Regions from separate parts of the Bradyrhizobium sp. 1200_D9_N1_1 genome, predicted to be linked through region 1. Evidence: predicted binding sites of a transcription regulator. Region 1 holds the regulator's gene; each other region holds the start of a gene.
The links. The regulator LexA, encoded in region 1, represses DNA repair genes until DNA is damaged. The targets are predictions, from matches to a motif close to TGTTCNNNNTGTGTTCNG.

Region 1 (7,362 bases):
CTGGCCTCGCTGATCGCGGGGCTTGCGACCACGCCCTATGCCGCCTTCCACTTCCACCGCGTCACCCCGTTCGGCGTGCTTGCCAACCTCGGGGCGATGCCGGTGGTGTCGGCGCTGGTGATGCCGGCGGGACTGCTCGGATTGCTCGCGGCGCCGTTCGGGCTCGACGGCGTGTTCTGGTGGCTGATGGGGATCGGCATCGACTGGATGGTCGCGGTCTCGCGCTGGGTGGCCGCGCTGCCGGGCGCGGTCGGCCGCATCCCGGCGTTCGGCATTGCGCCGCTGATCGCGGCGAGCCTCGGGATCATCGTGATGGGCCTGCTGCGCACGCCCTTACGCTGGTCAGGCGCGCTGGTGCTGTTGGTCGCGATCCTCTGGGGGCTGGCAGACCGGCAGCCGGATATTCTGATCGCCGGGGACGGCCAGAGTGTCGCGGTGCGGGGCAGGGACGGGCACCTGCAAATGATCCGGGCGAACAAGGACGGCTTTCTGCTGAAGGAGTGGTTGGCTGCCGACGCCGATCCGCGCGATGCCGGTAGTCCCTCGCTCGCCGCCGGCGTGTCGTGCGACGAGGCCGGCTGCGTGACGCCGCTCGCCGACGGGCGCCTGGTCGCGCTGGCCTTGCGCATCGACGCTCTGGCGGATGATTGCAGCCGCGCTGCGCTGGTGGTGACGGCGCGGCCGGCGCCAGCGGATTGTGTGGCGATGGTGGTCGACCGGCAGCGACTCGCCGCGCAAGGCGCGCTCGCGCTGACACGGCGTGGCGACGGCTTTGCGGTTCAGGCGGTGAAAGCGAGAGGCACCGATCGTCCGTGGTCGCCGGCGACCGCCGGCGAGGGCGATTTCAGCGCGAGCCTTGCGCCGCAGGCGGCGGCCCCCCGTAACCGGGACGCGACGCCGTCCGAGGCCGACCTGCAGGCCGAGGATTGAGCGGACGGGCTATAGGTACCAGGCCAGCACGGCTTCGAGCCCGGCACTCCCGATTACCGGCAGGGCCACCATCTGGCTCAGTCCGATTGCGCGGGCCTCCGCGGCTGCGGCCGAGCCGTCGTGCCCGAGATCGTCGTTGAGCGCGGGCATTCCGGTGGCCCAGGCTCCGCCGATGCTGCCGTCGCCCCTGGCGATGGATTTGTCCGCATAGAGCGCGGCAAGGTCTGTCTGCGCGCTGCAATCGCCGGCGCGAAAGACCAGTGCCGAACGGGCCTCGTTCGGCACCCAGATCTCGAAGCGTCGCGCAATCGGCGTCGCCTGTGCGGACAGGAAAGTCAGCACCCAGGTCTGGTCGGTGCCGGTCCGATAGGGCACGCCGACGCCGAGATTGATCCCGACCTCGGCGGCGTCTTCCCAGCGCAGAAAACTCCTGGCGTTGTGCAGGTCCTTGATGATCAGCGGCAGGCCCGCTTTCCAGGTGCGTCCGGGCAGACCGAAGCCGCGGGGAAACCTGGTGTGGCGGGAGTTGAATTCGAACATGTCGGCGGTGCCATAGTAGCCGTCGACGAGCCCCATCTCGTGGGAGCTATCGGGATCATTGTGCCAGAGCTCGATCGCGCCGACATGCGCCTCGTCGTCGCCGCAGAACAGCACCATGACGGCCTGCAAAAACTCGCCTGAAAACACCGGGACCGCCACGCCGCAGGTGAGGCCGGCCGCGAGCGCCTGGTCGGTCCGCTTGAAATAGGAGTTGGCGAATTTAGTGAGGATCACGGGATGGCCGCTGGCCCAGGCCTTGCCGGGAAGGCCCTCGTCGTATCCGAAGCGCAAGTCCTCGCTCACGGCCTTGAACGCAGACAGCCCTTCGCCGTAGAGGCCGCCGCCGAATTCCAGCCGCATACGCGTCCGGTCCGGCACCCAGAGTTCAACGACGCGAATGAAGGTTTTCATCGAACGTGTCCGCCGCCTCAAGCCTTTGACAGCATCGGCGATCTGGCCGCGGAACGGACGTTCAAAATTCAGGCAGGGCCGCGCAAACTTCGTGCGATGGGCAGGTGCGAGCCTGATCTCGGCGGAAGATTCCGGAAGACGCAAATCATACCATCTCGCCGGCCACGGCCGGCGATGGCAATTTCAATCCCGGCCCCGACCTCTGCGCCGGGGGGAGGTACATCAGCCGATCGGCAGGCGTGTGATCGTCGGCCTGTCAGCGATGATCTCCGGCTTGTGTTCACGCTCGCCGGCCGGCTGGGTCACCGGCAATTGCAGCACGGTCGCGCGCTGGCCTTCGACGAGTTGCGTCACGAGTACGTATTTGCCGTCGGGGAATTCGATCGCGTCATGATGGCGATCGGGAATGTGCGGATCGATCTTGCCGAACTTGCCGACGCGGGAGTTGATGGTGCGCGTCCAGATCCAGCGATTGTCGTAGCGGACGTTGTCGGCGAAGGCGAGCTCCGTTCCCGGCAGCAGGCAGACCGCGACGGACATGTCGGCCTCGGAGGCGAAGCCGCGCGTCGAGGTGCCGCGGAAGGTGGTCGTGACGATCGTCTCGCCGACTTGTGCGGGACGCGTCGCGACGGCATGCAGGCTGTAGTCACACATCGGGTGCTCCTCATTCAGGGATAGCGACCCGCGCCTCCTTCGGAGGCACTGGCCTCTATCAGAGTGGAAGCATGTTAGCGTCTTCTTGGTTGTAGGCAAATCTGCGGCTTGGGTCCGCAGGCTGCCATCACAATATCTTTTTCAAATGCCTCAGGAACAAAAACCGCTTCCGTGCATTTGGCGTGCGTCTCCGTCAGCGACCAGCAGGTGCCGACCAGCCCGAATATTGCCAGGCGGGTTGCGACGGCTGCGCGACGGCGTTGCGGGCATTGCGCAATTGCTCGCTCGTCGTCTGCGTTGCCTTGCGGACATGGTGCGACTGTGCGGCGAAGGCTTGCGACGCGGATGCTACGAACAGCGCCACCGTGACGGTGCTCAAAACGATCTTGCGCATTGATTGTCTCCTCGCTCTCCAGGGCCACGAAGCGATGAGGGCTTCGTGCGGCGTGGCGAGGATGTAGCGCTAGCGGGGGGCCGGATAATCTGAGCAAAACCAGAAAGACTATCCAGCCGGAGCGGACAATCGTCCGCTCCAATCGTCAACGCGCGGGTCGCCAACCGGCGGGGCGCGCTTTAGGTGATTGCTTGAGCATGATCTCCGCGCAAGCGCGTCCTGCGCTTGTCGCGAGGGAAAACCGCTGCGCACTTTGCGCTAACGCGGCCCTCCAGTCCGGATCACACTCAGTACTTCCGGTACAGGCCGATCAGCTTGCCCTGAATCTTCACCCGGTTGGGCGGCAGGATGCGGACCTCATAGGCCGCATTGGCGGGCTCGAGCGCGATCGAGGCGCCGCGGCGGCGGAAGCGCTTCAGCGTCGCTTCCTCGTCGTCGATCAGCGCCACCACGATGTCGCCGGTGTCGGCGCTCTCATTGCGCTGGATCAGCGCCATGTCGCCGTCGAGGATGCCGGCTTCGACCATCGAGTCGCCGCGCACTTCGAGCGCGTAGTGCTCGCCCGAGCCGAGCATGTCGGGCGGTACGCTGATGGTGTGGCTGCGGGTCTGCAACGCTTCGATCGGCGTGCCGGCCGCGATGCGGCCCATCACCGGCACCGCAACGGGGCGTTCGCCCTCGTCCGCGCTGGAGCTCGCTCGCACCTTGCCGAGATTGCCCTCGATGACGCTCGGCGTGAAGCCACGGCGGTTGCCAGCGGCGGCCTGCAGCTCGGGCAGCTTGATCACCTCGATCGCGCGGGCCCGGTTGGGCAGGCGCCGGATGAAGCCGCGCTCCTCCAGTGCGGTGATCAGGCGATGGATGCCCGACTTCGAGCGCAGGTCGAGCGCGTCCTTCATCTCGTCGAAGGAGGGCGGCACACCGCTTTCCTTCAAACGCTCGCTGATGAATCGCAGAAGCTCGTATTGTTTGCGCGTTAACATCTCGACCAAATCCCCCGGTTGATGTCGTTCGATTCCGAGACGGTGAATTCAGCGGCGAGCCGCCAGATGCTCGAAACAAATCATGAACGGACACTATATGTTCGATATGTGTTCCGCAACTGCTTAATTTACCGTGAACGCGACAAAGTTCGCGGAACGCGCAGGACCAGTGCGTTCAGGCGGGCAGTCGCAGCACCTCGCAAGGCGCGCCTGCCTCGGCCTTCGGCGCGAACGGCGCGCGCACGAGAAGTGCCTGCGCCGCAGCGAGATTCGCAAGCAGCGAGGAATCCTGATGATTGACGGGAAGGGCGACAAGCATGCCGTCGTCGCGCCGCTCCAGGCGCGCACGAAGATAGTCCTCGCGCTGGTCATTGGCGCCAACATCGCGGCCGAGCACGGCGCGCTCGCGACGATGGTGAATCACGGCGCGGCCCGACAGGGCGCGAATCAACGGCACCATGAACAGGAAGCCGCACACATAGGACGACACGGGATTGCCGGGCAGGCCGATCACCCCCATCGCCCCTAGCCGGCCGTGCATCATCGGCTTGCCCGGCCGCATCGCGATCTTCCAGAACGCCATCGCAATGCCTTCGGCCTTCAGCGCCTGCTGGACCAGATCGTGGTCGCCGACCGAGGCGCCGCCGATCGTGATCAGGATGTCGGCGCCGCTCTCTCGGGCACGGCGGATGCCGGCTGTGGTGGCCTCCAGCGTATCGGCGGCAACGCCGAGGTCGATGGTATCTGCGCCCTCCTGGCGGGCGAGGGCGTGCAGGGCATAGCCGTTGGAATAGACGATCTGGCCGGGGCCCGGCGTGGTGCCCGGCATCACCAGCTCGTCGCCGGTGGCGAGGATCGCGACCTTCGGACGGCGGCGGATGGGCAGGTCTGGATGGTTCATCCCGGCGGCGAGCGCGAGGTCGCGCTCGGTGAGCCGGGTTCCCTTGCGCAGGAGCACGTCGCCCTCGCGGAAGTCGACGCCGGCGGGCCGGATGTGCCGACCGGCGATAGCGGCTTCCTTGATTGTGATGCGCTTGCCCTCGGCGACCGTATCCTCCTGGATCACGACCGCGTCCGCTCCGGCGGGAACGACGCCGCCGGTGAAGATTCGCACCGCTTCGCCGGCGCTGACCGCTCCCGCGAACGGCCGGCCCGCCGCGACCTCGCCGATCATGGTGAGCTGCGCGTCGACCCTGGCCGCATCGGCTGCGCGCACGGCGTAGCCGTCCATGGCCGACATCGCCTCGGGCGGCTGGGTACGCCGCGCCGCGACGTCGCGCGCGAGCACGCGGTGGTAGGCCTCGTCGAGGGGAATCATCTCTTCAGGCAGCGGCTCCGCGCCGGCCAGCACCGCGGCGAGCGCGTCAGAAACCGGCATCAAGGCCACGGCGAAACTCCTGCTCGGAAAGTCTGGACGAATGGGCGGCAAGAGTTCTAGCCGAGCGCGGGCGATGAAGCAAAATGGGACCGGATCAGGATTTATCCTGCTTGATCCGTCCAGTCATGAGGGACCGTCAGCTCTGCCGCGGCATGATCTGACGGACGAGAAAGACGGGAACGAGCGTGGCCATGGCAAGGACGACAATGACGGGAGCCACGGCCAGCATCGGTCAACGACCGGTCTGGCGGTCCGGACGGAGGTCCGGCGCCACGTCGGGAGCCACGTCAGGGGGCTTGGGGCCTTGATCCTTGTCGGGCAGCGGATCGGCCTGGGATTTCAGGTCGGCGGCCTTGCTGATCAGCTTGGCGGAGAGGTCAGAATCCGAAGTCGTTCTGGCGAATTCGAGCAGAAGAGAGGCTTGTTTGGTGAGGTAGGTCTTGCCCAACACGATGATACGTCCGTCTGTAGAAGTCCCAACGGACTCAAGAGTCCGGAAGCGGGCATTCCGTTCCCGGAACTCTGTATAAAAATGTACAAAGCGATTTGGTTCCTCATCTCGGCCAGATCGGTTCCGGGAGCTCCCCGGTTTCACCCGCCGGCCGATGCGTCTCGATCAGATTCCCAGCGCCTCGAGCGCGTCGCCGACATCGCGGGGCGAGGTCACATGCACCGCGGTCAATCCGCGCGCCCGCGCTCCCTCGACGTTTTCGGCGAGGTCGTCGAAGAACACGATGCGCCTGGCGGGCACACCGATGGCCGCCACGACATGGTCGAACGCCGCCGCGTCCGGCTTGCGCAGGCCGATGCTGGACGACAGGTACAGCTCGCGGAAATGGCCGAGCAGGTCGGCGTATTCCTTCGAGAAATGGTCGACATGCGGCCGGTTGGTGTTGGAGAAGGCGTAGAGCGGCATCTGCTTCGCCGCACGCGGCAACAGCTCCGCGACATCGGGCATCTCACCCGCGAAGATCGCGTTCCAGCCCTCGAGGAATTGCGCATCCGAGATGCCGATCCCGAGCGAGGCGCGTAGCGAGGCGAAATACTCCTCGTCGCTGATCTTGCCGACCTCGTGCAGCCGATACGCCTCGCTGTCGCGCACATAGCGGGCAATGATCGCCTCCGGCTTGCAGCCGGCGTGTCCCGCCCAGCAGGCGATCGCCTTGGAGAAATCGATGTCGAGCACGACGCGCCCGAGGTCGAACAGAAGCGCATCCGCGCTGCCGGGAGAGAGCGAGGTCATTGCGTCCTTTCGGATCAGTACCGGTAAGGTTCGTGGTCGAACAGCGGGAACGCGCTGAACACGCTCGGCGTGTTCGTCGCGGTGGCCGGATGCAGGCAGGACTTGTTGACCTCGGCGAACGAGGTGGCGCCCAACAGGCCGAGGCAGCGCAGCACCTCGTCCTCCAGAAGCTCCAGCATCCGCGTCACGCCGGCTTCGCCGGCCGCCGCCAGCGCCCAGCATTGCAACCGGCCGATGCCGACGAGGTCGGCGCCCGCCGCGATCGCCTTGACGATGTCGGTGCCGCGGCCGAAGCCGCCATCGACCATGATCTTGGCGCGGCCCTTCACGGCCTCGACGATCTCAGGCAGCACATGCATGGCGCCGCGGCCGTGATCGAGCTGGCGGCCGCCATGGTTGGAGACGTAGATCCATTCGACGCCGTGATCGAGCGCGATCAGGGCGTCCTCGGCGGTGGCGATACCTTTCAGGATCAGCGGAATCTTGAACTTGTCCTTGATCATCTTCACGGTCCGCCATTCCAGGCCTTTCTGGAAATCGCCGCCGGTGGCGCGCAGGCGGCTCTCGCGAACGTAGCGCTTGGCGATGTCACGTTCGCGACGGCTGTAATGGGCGGTGTCGACGGTCAGGCAGAAGGCGGCGTAGGCGTGCTTTTCGGCCCGGCTGACGACATCGGCGACGAAGGCGTCGTCGCCGCGCACGTAGAGCTGGTAGAGACGCAGCGCGTCGGGGGCGGCTGCGGCGGTCTTCTCCAGGCCAGGCTCGGACACCGAGCTCAGCATGTGCGCCGCCCCAAAGGTGCCGGCGGCGCGCGCGACGCTCGCGGCGC
Region 2 (7,362 bases), 3.7 Mb from region 1:
GGTTTTTGATTGAAGGGCCGCAGGAGCGGCCGTCGCGAGATCCTTCAGCCGTGCCGGAAGCCCATCCGGAACGCGCCCCAGTGCTTGCCGCGGATCATGATCGGCGAGGACAGATCCTTCATCAGCACGAACTGCCCGCCGCCCATGTCGCGGCGGTAGGTCTGGAGCAGGAACGGCTTGGTGTTCGCAGCGACCTTCTTCACCGCGCGATCGGTGAACAGGCGGCGGTTGCGACAATTGGCGTTGTTCCAGACCGGGTCCTTGCCCTGTGGCAGGCGGTAGTTCGGATTGTGGGTCGGCAGGTAGCCGCCCTTGGCCCAGGCGACGCAGAACACGATGCGGGGATCGGCTTTCTGGATCGGGTCCTGGATGGCGGGCAGCACGCGATCGGTGAAGTCGACGTAGCTGGTGAGATACTGCTTTGGATCGGTGCCGGGAATCTCGCGGTACTTCTCGTCCATGAGCTGGTCGAGCGTGATCTCGCCGCGATCGATCGCGGCCTCGAACTCGGCCGAGATCCGCTTGGCGGTCTCGACGACCGCGCGGATCAGCGGCGCGTCCGACGTCTCCACGCCGCTGTCGGCGATCATCGCGATCAGGCCTTCGGAGGTGTCGAGCAGCTTGGCCACCCGCTCGTCGGCGTATTTGAGGTCGCGCGAGGAGAGGTCGACGCCCTTGGCGAGCTCGTTGAGCTCGCTGATGACGGTGTCGCAATGGCCGAGATTGGAGGTCGCCGCGCGCGCGACGCTGTCGATCTCCGCTTCCACGGAGGCGAAGCCCTGCTGGACGCGCGAGATGATGCTGGAGATCTGCTGGGCGCCTTCGCCGGCGGTCTTCGCGCGCTGCGAGGCGTCGCTGCTCTCGCCGATCAGGCCTTCGATCTGGCCGTCGAGATCGCGCACGGTGTCGGAGATCTGGTGCGTCGCCTGGCGGGTGGCTTCCGCGAGGTTCTTCACCTCGCTCGCGACCACCGCGAAGCCGCGGCCGGCATTGCCGGCGCGCGCGGCTTCGATGGTTGCGTTCAGCGCAAGCAGGTTGGTCTGCTTCGCGATCGCCTCGATCGAGCCGGACACCTTGGCCACCTGCGCCAGCGCCGAGCCGACCGCGCTCAGGCGCGCCTCGATCCGCCCAACGGCGGCGACAAGCTCGGAGATGTGGCTGACGGCGGTATCGACCGCGCTGCGCGACTGCGCGATCTCGCCGACCGCCGCGGACGTCGTCGTTTGCACCGCCTGAGACGCATTGGCGATGTCGTGGTTGGCCGAGACCATCGTCTCCGCCGTCTCCTGGAGGTGATGGAACCGTTCCGACTGGTTCGCGACGCGGTTGGCGACTTCCTGGACGTTGCCCGCGATGTCGGCGAGCTCCACGCCGAGACCGCCGATGCGGTCGGCGAGCTGGTCGATCAGGCGTTCAGCCAGCGTCCGGTTCGACCCGGTGTCCAATACTGCAAGTTGTGCCAGAGACATGTACGGGTTTTCTCCAGTCAGAGCCGTGGATTGGCTCTCGGCGGCATTCCCATTCCAGTTTCGACCTTAGAGGATGATTCGCGAGCGGCGTCTTGCCCAGGAGTGCACGAGAGCGGGCACTACAGCTTGTAAGCTGTGCGGAATCCGCCCCAGTGCCGGCCCTGCACGCGGATCGGGACGTCGATTTCGCGCATCATCACCGTATTCCCGTTGCCCATGTCGCGCGCATAACTCTGGACCAGGTACGAGCGCAGGTTGCGCGCGGCCGCGAGCCCCGCCGGATCGTTGAAGATGCGCCGGTTGCGGCTGTTGGCCGTGTTCCAGGCGGCGTCGCCCGGCCGCTGCGGATGCGAATAGATCTTGTTGTGCACCGGCAGGAAGCCGTTGCGGTCGACCATGGCGCAGAACGCCATGCGCGGTTCCTTGGCGAGAAACGCTTCCTGGAACGGCGGCAGTGCGCGGTCGGCCCAATCCAGATATCTAGTGCGGTATTGCTGTGGATTGGTGCCTGCGATCTCCACATAGTCGGTGTCGAAGAGGTCGTCGATCCCGACCTCGCCGCGTGCAACCGCATGCTCGAAGATTTGGGTCAGCGCGTTGCCCGCTTCCATGGCGCGGGTGACGAACTCCGTGTTCTCCTCGTGGATCGACCACAGCCGGTCCTCGATCTTCTCGCGGAGCTCGGCATCGGGATTGACGAAATGCGCGCGGGCTCCGGCCTTGGACTGCTCGACGACGCGCAGGCGGCAGGCGCCGACCAGTTCGAGGCTGCCTTCGATGATCGCTTGCGGCGTCAGCCGGCCTGCATCCGCACCGCCGATCAGCACGCCGTCCATCGCGATCTCGTAGACCGGCATCACGCCGCGTGCGCTCTCGAATTTGAGATGGCAGGGCAGCCGCTCGGTCTTGCGGCGGTCGTCGTGCTCGCTCTGGCGCAGCAGCACCGCGCAGCGCGATTTCAGCTTCTGTGCGAAGGTGGTGACCGCCTTGCCGGCGCTGGCGACGTTCTCGCCATGGGTCTCGGCCGCCTTGGTCGCGGCGTCGATCTCGGCCGCGCTCTGGCCGACCGAGACGATGAACTCCGACGCGCTGGCGGCATTGCCGGAGACTTCGCTCGTGGTGGCGTTTTGCTCGGCGACCGCGCCATTGACGGTCTCGAATACCGGGCGGATCGCCTCGATCGCCTGCGAAATGCGGTGCACGGCATCGGCGGAGCCGGCGGCGTCGCGCTGCAGTGCATCGATCTTTTTGGTGATCTCTTCCGTCGCGCCCTGGGTCTGCACCGCGAGCGCTTTCACTTCGGTCGCGACGACCGCAAAGCCCTTGCCCGCAGCGCCCGCGCGCGCGGCCTCGATGGTCGAGTTGAGCGCGAGCAGCGTCGTCTGCCGCGCGATCTGCGCGATCAGATTGACGACGTTGCCGATGGCGGCGGAGGACTCGCGCAAGCGGTCGACATTGGCGCGGGCTTCCTGCGCCGCGGCACTGGCCTCGTCGGCGAGCTTGCCGGCCTCGCGAACCTGCGCGCCGATGCCCAGCGCGGACTGGGTAAACTTGTCGGCGGCATGGGCGAAGGTGGATGCGGTCGACTGTGCGGCGTTGGTGCGGCCGGTCAGGGCGTCGGTCCGGTCGCGGATGGCCGCAAGGGTTGTGGCGGTCGCTTCGGCGCCGCCGGCCACCGAATTGGCGGCGCGCTCGAGCTGGCGAATCATCGCGCCCAGCTCGAGTTCCAGCAGTTCCAGGATTTCCCTGGCAGAATCGCTCTCAGCGGCCGGGCCGGGCTCGGAATGGGCCGGCGGCGCCGCAGCCTGCGGGGCGGCCGCGGGCGCAGCCATGTCCGGCAGACGCTTCCGAAATAGTCCGAACGCCATCAGGTCTCTCTTGTCGGGGGACGGTCGTACGCTATTTTCGCAGGCCGGAATGAAGTCAGGGTTAACGATGCCTGACATCTGGGCAAGGGCCACTACGGTGTTACCTTAAAGTCGTAGAGCCTCTTTCATTCCGGTGGGTTGGCGGCCTATAAGGCCGCGCTTCCCACGCTCGCCTTAGGCGCACGATTCCTTTACGAGACCACGCATGGCCGGACACTCCCAATTCAAGAACATCATGCACCGCAAGGGGCGGCAGGATGCCCAGAAGTCGAAGCTGTTCGGCAAGCTGGCGCGGGAAATCACCGTCGCCGCCAAGCTCGGCACGCCCGACCCCGCCATGAACCCGCGCCTGCGCGCCGCCGTGATCGCCGCGCGCGCGGAGAACATGCCGAAGGACAATATCGAGCGCGCCATCAAGAAGGCGCTCGGCAGCGATGGCGAGAACTATGACGAGATCCGCTACGAGGGTTATGGCCCCGGCGGCGTCGCCGTCATCGTCGAGGCGCTGACCGACAACCGCAACCGCGCCGCCTCCGACATCCGCTCCTTCTTCACCAAGTCGGGCGGCAATCTCGGCGAAACCGGTTCGGTCTCCTTCATGTTCGACCGCACCGGCATCATCGAATACGACCGCAGCGTCGCTTCCGACGACGCGGTGCTCGATGCCGCGATCGAGGCCGGCGCAGACGACGTCGTCTCCGGCGAAGGCGGACACGAGATCTACGCCTCGACCGAAGGCTATCGCGACGTCGCCAAGGCGCTGGAAGCCAAGTTCGGCGAGCCGCGCAAGGCCGCGCTGATCTGGAAGCCGCAGAACACGGTCGCCGTCGATGACGAGACCGGCGAGAAGCTGCTCAAGCTGATGGACCTGCTCAACGAGCACGACGACGTCCAGAACGTCTACGCCAATTTCGAGGTGTCGGACGCGCTTGTTGCCAAGATGGGCGGGTAGGGGACACACGAACGGTGCGCGCCCTCGCCCCGCTCTGCGGGGAGAGGGTTGGGGTGAGGGGCTGTTTCCGCGTCGGCGGTGATAGAGGGACTCGTGGAGAGTCCCCTCACCCGGAATCCGCGCTTCGCGCGCATTCCGGCCTCTCCCCGCAAGCGGGGAGAGGCGAAGAGCGACACTTCCCCTGTTACTTCCGTTCTGTTTCTGTTTCCCCCGCCGCAGCCAGCCGCTATCACTGGCCCATGACTGCGCTCCCGATTCGTGGCCCCGTTCGCATCATCGGCATCGACCCTGGCCTGCGCCGTACCGGCTGGGGCGTGATCGAGGCTGAGGGCAACCGCCTGATCTATGTCGCCTGCGGTTCGGTGGAACCGCCGGACGACCTGCCGCTGTCCAGCCGCCTGCTCGCGATCCACGAAGGGCTCGCCTCTGTCCTGTCCGATCACAAGCCGATGGAAGCCGCCGTCGAGCAGACTTTTGTGAACAAGGACGGCGTTGCGACGCTGAAGCTCGGCCAGGCCCGGGGCGTCGCCATGCTGGCGCCCGCAATGTTCGGCATCAGCGTCGCCGAATATGCGCCGAACCAGGTGAAGAAGACTGTGGTCGGCGCCGGCCATGCCGACAAGCAACAGATCGCGATGATGCTGAAGATATTGCTGCCGAAGGCCGAACCGCCGTCAGCCGACGCTGCCGACGCGCTCGCCATCGCCATCACCCACGCCCATCACCGCCAGAGCACGGCGCTCAGGCTGAAGGTGGTGGGAGTTTAAGTTCGAGTCATGAGGCGCAACATGAGCCGCACGCACACTCTTCTCCCTCCCCCCTTGTGGGGGAGGGTTGGGGAGGGGGGCAGCCCCGGGCGCCGGCGTCTGTGGCTTACCCCCCTCCCGGATCGCCTTCGGCGATCCGACCTCCCCCACAAGGGGGGAGGTAACAAGAAGAGCGCTGCGCAATCATGATCGGCAAGCTGAAGGGCCTGATCGATTCCTACGGCGAGGATTTCGTCATCCTCGACGTCGGCGGCGTCGGCTACCAGGTGCATTGCTCGACGCGCACGCTGCAGCATCTGCCGTCGCCCGGCGAGGCCGCCGTGCTGTCGATCGAGACCTATGTCCGCGAGGACCAGATCAAGCTGTTCGGCTTCCGCACCGACCAGGAGCGTGAATGGTTTCGCCTGCTCCAGACCGTGCAGGGTGTCGGCGCCAAGGTCGCGCTCGCGGTGCTCGGCACGCTGGCGCCCTCCGACCTCGCCAATGCGATTGCGCTGCGCGACAAGGCCGCGGTGGCACGCACGCCGGGCGTCGGCCCCAAGGTGGCCGAGCGCATCGTGACCGAATTGAAGGACAAGGCGCCGGCCTTCGCCAATGTCGATCCCGCCGTGGTGCATCTTGCCGGTGCCGTCGACGACCAGCGCGCGCCGCGCCCGGTGGCGGATGCGATCTCCGCGCTGGTCAATCTCGGTTACGGCCAGCCGCAGGCCGCCGCGGCCATCGCGTCGGCCTCGCGCAGCGCCGGTGAAGGCGCCGAGACGGCGCAGCTCATTCGCCTCGGTCTGAAGGAACTCGCGAAGTGAGCGATCCCAAGGCCAACCGCATGGTCTCGCCAGAGCGCCGCAGCGACGATGTCGGCGACACCGCGCTGCGCCCGCAATCGCTGTCCGACTTCGTCGGCCAGCAGCAGGCGCGCAAGAACCTCTCGATCTTCATCGAGGCGGCGCGCAAGCGCGGCGAGGCGCTGGATCATGTGCTGTTCGTCGGGCCCCCCGGCCTCGGCAAGACCACGCTGGCGCAGATCGTGGCCAAGGAGCTCGGCGTCGGCTTCCGCGCCACGTCGGGTCCCGTGATTGCCAAGGCCGGCGACCTCGCCGCCCTGCTGACCAACCTCGAAGAGCGCGACGTGCTCTTCATCGACGAGATCCATCGCCTGAGCCCGGCGGTGGAAGAGGTGCTCTATCCCGCGATGGAGGATTTTCAGCTCGACCTCATCATCGGCGAGGGCCCGGCGGCGCGCTCGGTGAAGATCGAGCTGTCGAAGTTCACCCTCGTCGGCGCCACCACGCGTGCGGGCCTCCTCACCAATCCCTTGCGCGACCGTTTCGGCATTCCGGTCCGGCTGAATTTCTACACGATCGAGGAACTCGAAAGCATCGTCAGCCGTGGCGCGCGCGTGCTGAACGTCGGCATGAGCGCGGACGGCGCCAACGAGATCGCGCGCCGCGCCCGCGGCACGCCGCGCATTGCCGGGCGCCTGCTCCGGCGCGTGCGCGATTTTGCTTCCGCCGCGGATGCCGACACGATTGATCGCAAGATCGCCGATCACGCGCTGAGCGCGCTCGAGGTCGACGCCGCGGGCCTGGACGCCATGGACCGCCGCTACCTCACCACCATCGCAATGAACTATGGCGGCGGTCCCGTCGGTGTCGAGACGATGGCCGCAGCGCTCTCCGAGCCGCGCGATGCGATCGAGGACATCATCGAGCCCTATCTGATCCAGTGCGGCTATCTCCAGCGCACCCCGCGCGGCCGCCTGCTCACCTCGCACGCCTTCCGCCATCTCGGTCTCGCCGAACCCAATCGCGATGCGGCGCAGTTCGGCCTGTTCGGCACCGACGAAAGCGACGACTGATCGCCGAAGTCGATGAACCCGCAGGTTCCATCCCAGCACTAATCCGAACGCGCGGCGAACGGGATCGCCGTACACGGACTGGAGTGGGAAGGAATGGAGCCGACGGACGACACGAGGCTGCTCAAGACCATCGCGGCCGCGCCGCAGCTGCGCACGCCTGACGAAACCGAGGCGTTGCTGGATTCGATGCCGCTTGGCGAGCTGGCATCGATGTGGTGCGCGCTTCAGCGCGTCAGCCGTCGCGACCAGATCGGCAGCATCTGGGCCATCAAGGTCTATTTCGACCATCTGCCGCATCGCAAGCCGCAAGCCGCGCTCAATCTCGTGCTCGATGTGCTCAAGACCGAGGCCGACAAGCCGACGGTGATGCAGCTGAACGACAAGTTCCTGCTGGCGCTATTCTATGCGCATGGCAAGGAGATGATGGCGCGTGTCGAGCAGGAAGCCGCGC
Region 3 (7,362 bases), 140 kb from region 1:
TGGGCTGGGCCCGGACGAGCCGCCCGAAACCGCCCCTTAGGCCCCGAAAACCACGCGGTGCATGATGCGCCCGGGCAGCAGCGTGAACAGGCCCGCCACCACCAGCGCGCCGGCGAAGATGAAGATCATCATCAGCCGGTGATCGGCGACGCGATGGGCGTGCGCCCGCCATACCGCGAGCGGCAGCACCACCAGCGTGAAGATCGACAGGACATGGATCGGGCTGAACGGCCCGATCAGGCGGCTCTGGTGGATCCAGAACGAGGAGGCGGCCACGACCACCATCAGCACCACCCAGATCCAGCCGATCGTCCGGTGTGGCAGCGTGCCTTTGGGAGCGGCAAACTGGACCAGGCCGAGCACGAAGGCGGCCATGGCGGCAAAGGCATGCAGCGGGATCGCCGGAGCAGCCGTAAGCAGCGGCGCGAGGCTCATGCGGGGCTTCCTCCGATCGGCGGATGATCCATGTGAATAGGATTAACATCAAGTTAATACCATTCACATGATGCCCCGTCAAAGGCTTGAAGCAGCACATGAGGCAAGCTCGGAAAAACCGAGCCCTGCCCGCCAATTGGTAAGAATTCCTGCGGCTCTACGCGAGCACGACAACATTCGGGGCGAAGCGCCCGCCCGCCTCAGAACGGGATGTCGTCGTCCATGTCGCTGTTGCGGCCACCGCCACCGGCGGCGACGGCGCGGCGCGGCGCGCTGCTGACGGGACCGGAGGAGCCGAAATCGCCGCCCGGCTCCTCGCCGAAGCTGCCGCCTCCCCCGCCGCCGCGGCCGTCGAGCATCGTCAGCGTCGAGTTGAACCCCTGGAGCACGACTTCGGTGGAGTACTTCTCAACGCCGCTCTGGTCGGTCCATTTGCGGGTCTGGAGCGCGCCCTCGATATAAACCTTGGCGCCCTTCTTCAGGTACTGCTCGGCGACCTTGCAGAGGCCTTCATTGAAGATCACGACGCGATGCCACTCGGTCTTTTCCTTGCGCTCGCCGCTGTTCTTGTCGCGCCAGGTCTCCGAGGTCGCGATGCTCAAATTCGCGATCGGCCGCCCGTCCTGGGTACGGCGGATTTCAGGATCCTTGCCGAGATTTCCAACCAGAATGACCTTGTTGACGCTTCCCGCCATCGCCGCTCTCCACTCCGAATGCCACTGAATTGATAAGGCCCGACCGCGCCCCGCGGTCCTCTGCAACCTATTGAGGCGACCCTATACGCTTGCGCGGACCGATCAGCCCACCAGCCCTCAGGTTATCCCCATATATAGCATCGGCCGTCGGCTCGTTCCAGATTTGTTCCTGTTCGAGCAAGCGCGAAATGTATGGCCCGAGCGGTGCCCGCGTACTGCTCAAATGGCTGGCGCCGGATGGAACCTTTTCAGGTTCCCGTGAACGACAAAAAGCACTTAACATTCATTAAGTTACATACGCCGCACTTATCGCGCGACTGTTGTATTTCGGCGACGGACTCTGCTCACCCGTTAGGCTACGTTTGCCTCGGAATTGATTTCATATGGGCGTCGCGCCTGCTTGGCCGCTTCTGGGATTTCAAGAAGCGGCGGAATTGGGGAGACTGCAATGAATAAGATTTTGATTGGTGCAATCGGTGCAGTGGCGTTGAGCCTGTCGGCTCCTGCAAGCGCGGCGGATCTGGCGGCGCGTCCCTACACGAAGGCTCCGCCGCCAATGGTCGCGGCCATCTACGACTGGAGCGGCTTCTACATCGGCATCAACGGCGGCGGCGGCTCGGCCCACAAATGCTGGGATTTTGTAACTCCCGTCACCGGCGTTCTGATTGGCGAAGGTTGTCACAACGCGACCGGCGGCACGGTCGGCGGCCAGGTCGGCTATCGCTGGCAGTCGGCCAATTGGGTGTTCGGGCTCGAAGGCCAGGGCAACTGGGCCGACTTCTCCGGAGACAACGTCAGCACGACGTTCATCGGCACGGGTCTTCGCGACCGCTCCAAGATCAACGCGTTCGGTTTGTTCACAGGCCAAGTCGGCTATGCCTGGAATAACGTGCTGTTCTACGTGAAGGGCGGCGGCGCCGTCGTCAGCGATCGCTACCGCGGCTACGATGTCATCACCGGCCTCGAATTCGATCGGGCCAACGAGACCCGCTGGGGCGGCACCGTGGGTGCCGGCCTCGAGTTCGGATTCGCGCCAAACTGGACGGTCGGCGTCGAGTACGATCACATCTTCATGGGCAATCGCACCATCGGCTTCGCCGGCTCCGGCAACTTCGTTGTGGCTCCGGCCGGCGCTTTCACACGCTCGGAACGCATCGGTCAGGACGTCGATATCGGCCTGGTCCGCGTGAACTATCGCTGGGGTGGCCCGGTCATCGCGAAGTACTGATATCTCTTTGATATCACTTGAAGATTGAAGGCCGGCCCCGTGCCGGCCTTTTTTTGTGCGACATGCCGGCGGCTATAAGTCAGCAACCATTACGTTTTGTGACTGTTGTGGCTTTTGAGAGACACAACTTGCGGCTTTGCTGGTGTAAGCACGACGTCAGTTGGACCACAGCGTCCGATGCCCTTCCCGATCGTGGAAGGCACAACAGAAACTGGGACTGGGATTTAGGTTGAAAATGAAGAAGGTTTTGTTGGCTTCGGCCTGTTTGTTCGCTTTTGCGGCCCCCGCGTCGGCTGCTGATCTCGCGGCTCGCCCGTACACGAAGGCTCCGGTGGCCGTGGCCTCGGTCTACAACTGGACCGGCTTCTACCTCGGTATCGTCGGTGGCGGCGCCTGGGAAAACGGCTCGGGCGACCCGAAGATGAAGGGTGGCTTCGTCGGCGGCACCGCCGGCTACAACTGGCAGACCGGCAACGTCGTGTTCGGTGTCGAAGCCGATGGCACCTGGGCTGACGTCAGCGCCTCGGCGACCGGCGCGACCGTTGTCCCCGGCTTCGGCGTTGCGACCGCGACCGTGAGCTCGAAGACCGACGCGATGGGCACCGTGCGCGGCCGCATCGGCTACGCCGTCAACAACGTCCTGTTCTACGGCACGGGCGGCTACGCCTGGATCGACAACAAGATCACCCTCTCCGCACTCGGCGTGTCCGTCTCGGACAGCAAGTTCCACTCCGGCTGGACCGTCGGCGCGGGCGTCGAAGCGTTCTTCGCGCCGCAGTGGTCGGTCAAGGGCGAGTACCTCTATCGCAGCCTCGGCGGCGAGACCTACTTCTCGGGCGCCCTGCCCACCGGCACGCTCAACTTCCACACCGTGCAGGTCGGCGTGAACTATCACTTTGGCGGCCCGATCGTCGCGAAGTACTGATCTTCGCCACCGACGCACATCGTCACGAAAGGCCGGCCTCGCGCCGGCCTTTTTGTTTTTCGCGCCCAAGTATCCAATTCAGCCGCTCGCTAGCGTTTTCGGAGAGGTGTGGCACCTCGGTGACACAACCTTTGGCTTTAATAATGTATAGCAATGACATCAGTCGGGTCGTTGGGTCCGCTGCTTTTCGCCGACGAAGAGAAACGAAACTGGGGAATTTGAAATGAAGAGAATTGTGCTGGCTTCGGCCAGTCTGCTCGTGCTCAGCGCGTTGGCTCCTGCCTCGGCGGCTGACCTGGCGGCTCGCCCTTACACCAAGGCGCCCGTGGCCGTGGCCTCGATCTACAACTGGAGCGGGTTCTACATCGGCGGCAACGCGGGTGGCGGCTCGAGCCATAATTGCTGGGATCTCACCGCCGTCGGAGTCGCCGCAATTCCGGTCACGGCTGAAGGCTGTCACAATGCGACCGGCGCTCTCGTCGGCGGCCAGATCGGCTATCGCTGGCAGTCCAGCAGCTGGGTGTTCGGCCTTGAAGCCCAGGGCGATTGGGCTGACCTGAAGGGCTCGAACGTCAGCGCTCCCGCCGCTCTCTTCCCGCTGGTGAACAATACCAAGATCGACGCCATCGGCCTCTTCACCGGCCAAGTCGGCTATGCCTGGAACAACGTGCTCTGGTACGTGAAGGGCGGCGCGGCCGTCACCCACAACAAGTTCAGCGGCACTCTGGCTGGCATTACGCTCGACACCGCGAACGAAACGCGCTGGGGCGGGACCGTCGGCACCGGCATCGAATTCGGCTTCGCTCCGAACTGGTCGGTCGCGGTCGAATACAACCACTTGTTCATGGGCAAGCACACCGACACTTTCACCTTCCTCGGCGTGGCCACCCGCAGCGACAGCATCAAGCAGGACGTCGACATGGGCACCGTCCGCCTCAACTACACCTTCGGCGGCCCCGTCGTCGCGAAGTACTGAGCTTCGCCTCCATCGCGATCGCGTTACGAAAGGCCGGCCTTGTGCCGGCCTTTTTGTTTTCGCGGACAGCCGAGCCGTCAGGGAATCGTGGGGCGAGAGGCCGTTCCGGTGCTCCGCTGCTGCCAGATGCCGCCAGCACGCCAACAATCCGTTGACGATTCGCAAGTCCCACTGGAAATCCGCCGCTGTTCTTCCTACGTTCGCTGACAACCCCATCGGCGCCGATCCCGGTTCCGGGCAAAGCGCGCCTTCACCATTGGCGCGGCCGCGCGTCTTTGGGATTCCCTGAGGACACCGGGATGGATGAAGTGATCAAGGCGAAGCGCCAACAACAGAACGCGGGCTCGAGCCTGCGCGCAATTACGATCCGTGGCGCGCGCGAGCATAACCTCAAGAACATCGACGTCGAGATTCCCCGCGACAAGCTCGTGGTGTTCACCGGCCTCTCCGGCTCCGGCAAATCCTCGCTCGCCTTCGACACCATCTATGCCGAGGGCCAGCGCCGCTACGTCGAATCGCTGTCGGCCTATGCGCGCCAGTTCCTGGAGATGATGCAGAAGCCTGACGTGGACCAGATCGACGGCCTGTCGCCGGCGATCTCGATCGAGCAGAAGACGACCTCGAAGAACCCGCGCTCCACCGTCGGCACCGTCACCGAAATCTACGACTATATGCGCCTGTTGTGGGCGCGCGTCGGCGTGCCCTATTCGCCGGCCACCGGCCTGCCGATCGAGAGCCAGACCGTCTCGCAGATGGTGGACCGCGTGCTGGCGCTGCCCGAGGGCACCCGCCTCTATCTGCTCGCGCCGGTCGTGCGCGGCCGCAAGGGCGAGTACCGCAAGGAGCTCGCCGAATGGCTCAAGAAGGGCTTTCAGCGCGTCAAGATCGACGGCACCTTCCATGAGCTCGCGGAAGCGCCGACGCTCGACAAGAAGTTTCCGCACGACATCGACGTCGTCGTCGACCGCATCGTGGTGCGCGCCGACATCGGCCAGCGTCTCGCCGAAAGCTTCGAGACCGCGCTGAAGCTCGCCGAGGGCCTTGCCGTCGTCGAGTTCGCCGATGCGCCCGCGGCCGCGCCGGCCGAGGAGAAGAAGAAGACCGCGAAGATCCACGACAAGAGCGGACCCGAGCGCATCCTGTTCTCGGAAAAGTTCGCCTGCCCCGTCTCCGGCTTCACGATTCCCGAGATCGAGCCGCGCCTGTTCTCGTTCAACAACCCCTACGGCGCCTGCCCCGCTTGCGGCGGCCTCGGCGTCGAGCAGCATGTCGACGAGGACCTCGTCATCCCCGACAAGGAGCTCGCCATCGGCAAGGGCGCGATCGCGCCCTGGGCGAAATCGTCATCACCCTATTACGTGCAGACGCTGACGGCGCTCGGCAAGCACTACAAGTTCACGCTGACCACCAAGTGGAAGGATCTGCCCAAGAAGACGAGAGACGCGATCCTACATGGCTCCGGCGAGGACGAGATCAAGTTCTCCTACGAGGACGGGGTGCGCTCCTACGACACCAAGAAGCCGTTCGAGGGCGTCATCACCAACATCAACCGCCGCTACCGCGAGACCGAGAGCGAGTGGGCGCGCGAGGAGCTGGCGAAGTATTTCCACGACGTGCCCTGCGGCGCCTGCAACGGTTTTCGGCTCAAGCCCGAGGCGCTCTGCGTCAAGGTCGGCACCAAGCACATCGGCGAGATCTCCGAACTGTCGGTCAAGAAGGCCGGCGAGTGGTTCGAGACCGTGCCGGAGGCGCTGAACAAGCAGCAGAACGAGATCGCCGGCCGCATCCTCAAGGAGATCCGCGAACGCCTCACCTTTCTGCTCGACGTCGGCCTCAACTATCTCACCCTCTCCCGCTCCTCCGGCACGCTGTCCGGCGGCGAGAGCCAGCGCATCCGCCTGGCCTCGCAGATCGGCTCGGGGCTGACCGGCGTGCTCTACGTGCTGGACGAGCCCTCGATCGGCCTGCACCAGCGCGACAACGCGCGCCTGCTCGACACGCTCAAGCGCCTGCGCGACCTCGGCAACACCGTGGTCGTGGTCGAGCATGATGAGGACGCCATTCGTCTCGCCGACTACGTGCTCGACATCGGCCCCGGCGCCGGCATGCATGGCGGCCACATCGTCGCCGAAGGCACGCCCGCCGAGATCATGCGCAACCCGAAATCGCTCACCGGAAAATACCTGACCGGCGAGCTCGAGGTCGAGGTGCCGGAGCGGCGCCCGCCGAACCATCGCCGCACCATCAAGGTGGTCAACGCGCGCGGCAATAACCTCAAGAACGTCACCGCCGAGATTCCGCTCGGCCTGTTCACCTGCGTCACCGGTGTTTCCGGCGGCGGCAAGTCGACGCTGCTGATCGACACGCTCTACCGCGCGATCGCCCGCAAGCTGAACAATGCCAGCGAAGGCGCCGCCCCGCACGACCGCATCGAGGGCCTGGAGCATATCGACAAGATCATCGACATCGACCAGTCGCCGATCGGCCGTACCCCGCGCTCGAATCCCGCGACCTATACCGGCGCCTTCACGCCGATCCGCGAATGGTTCGCCGGCCTGCCCGAAGCGAAGGCGCGCGGCTACGAGCCCGGCCGCTTCTCCTTCAACGTCAAGGGCGGCCGCTGCGAGGCCTGCCAGGGCGATGGCGTCATCAAGATCGAGATGCACTTCCTGCCCGATGTCTACGTCACCTGCGACGTCTGCAAGGGCAAGCGCTACAACCGCGAGACGCTGGAGGTCCTGTTCAAGGGCAAGAGCATCGCCGATGTGCTCGACATGACCGTCGAGGAAGCCGCCGACTTCTTCAAGGCGGTCCCGCGCGTGCGCGAGACCTTCCAGACCCTGCACCGCGTCGGCCTCGACTACATCCACGTGGGTCAGCAGGCCACCACGCTGTCAGGCGGCGAAGCCCAGCGCGTCAAGCTCGCCAAGGAGCTGTCCAAGCGCGCCACCGGCCGCACGCTCTACATCCTGGACGAGCCCACCACCGGCCTGCACTTCCACGACGTCAAGAAGCTCCTGGAGGTGCTGCACGAGCTGGTCGCGCAGGGCAACACGGTCGTCGTCATCGAGCACAATCTCGAAGTCATCAAGACCGCCGACTG

Region 2: a site for LexA is predicted at 4,481-4,498, ahead of ruvC (crossover junction endodeoxyribonuclease RuvC). Genes of this name have one in related genera too.
Region 3: a site for LexA is predicted at 4,446-4,463, ahead of uvrA (excinuclease ABC subunit UvrA). Genes of this name have one in related genera too.

What each region holds. Positions count from the first base shown of each region.
Region 1 covers NZ_CP197226.1:4,624,019-4,631,380, forward strand. Annotated here, with positions in the region: gene AB5K84_RS22260 (ComEC/Rec2 family competence protein) at 1-930, shown strand, start outside; gene AB5K84_RS22265 (GAF domain-containing protein) at 940-1,881, opposite strand; gene AB5K84_RS22270 (hypothetical protein) at 2,104-2,535, opposite strand; gene AB5K84_RS22275 (hypothetical protein) at 2,729-2,929, opposite strand; gene lexA (transcriptional repressor LexA) at 3,217-3,912, opposite strand; gene AB5K84_RS22285 (molybdopterin molybdotransferase MoeA) at 4,088-5,299, opposite strand; gene AB5K84_RS22290 (hypothetical protein) at 5,523-5,741, opposite strand; gene AB5K84_RS22295 (HAD family hydrolase) at 5,907-6,533, opposite strand; gene AB5K84_RS22300 (alpha-hydroxy acid oxidase) at 6,548-7,362, opposite strand, start outside.
Region 2 covers NZ_CP197226.1:8,322,701-8,330,062, reverse strand. Annotated here, with positions in the region: gene AB5K84_RS39345 (methyl-accepting chemotaxis protein) at 45-1,469, opposite strand; gene AB5K84_RS39340 (methyl-accepting chemotaxis protein) at 1,589-3,337, opposite strand; gene AB5K84_RS39335 (YebC/PmpR family DNA-binding transcriptional regulator) at 3,543-4,289, shown strand; gene ruvC (crossover junction endodeoxyribonuclease RuvC) at 4,529-5,056, shown strand; gene ruvA (Holliday junction branch migration protein RuvA) at 5,242-5,859, shown strand; gene ruvB (Holliday junction branch migration DNA helicase RuvB) at 5,880-6,911, shown strand; gene AB5K84_RS39315 (DUF6869 domain-containing protein) at 7,005-7,362, shown strand, end outside.
Region 3 covers NZ_CP197226.1:4,767,524-4,774,885, reverse strand. Annotated here, with positions in the region: gene AB5K84_RS22955 (DUF2306 domain-containing protein) at 37-435, opposite strand; gene AB5K84_RS22950 (single-stranded DNA-binding protein) at 636-1,130, opposite strand; gene AB5K84_RS22945 (outer membrane protein) at 1,579-2,358, shown strand; gene AB5K84_RS22940 (outer membrane protein) at 2,594-3,283, shown strand; gene AB5K84_RS22935 (outer membrane protein) at 3,507-4,259, shown strand; gene uvrA (excinuclease ABC subunit UvrA) at 4,559-7,362, shown strand, end outside.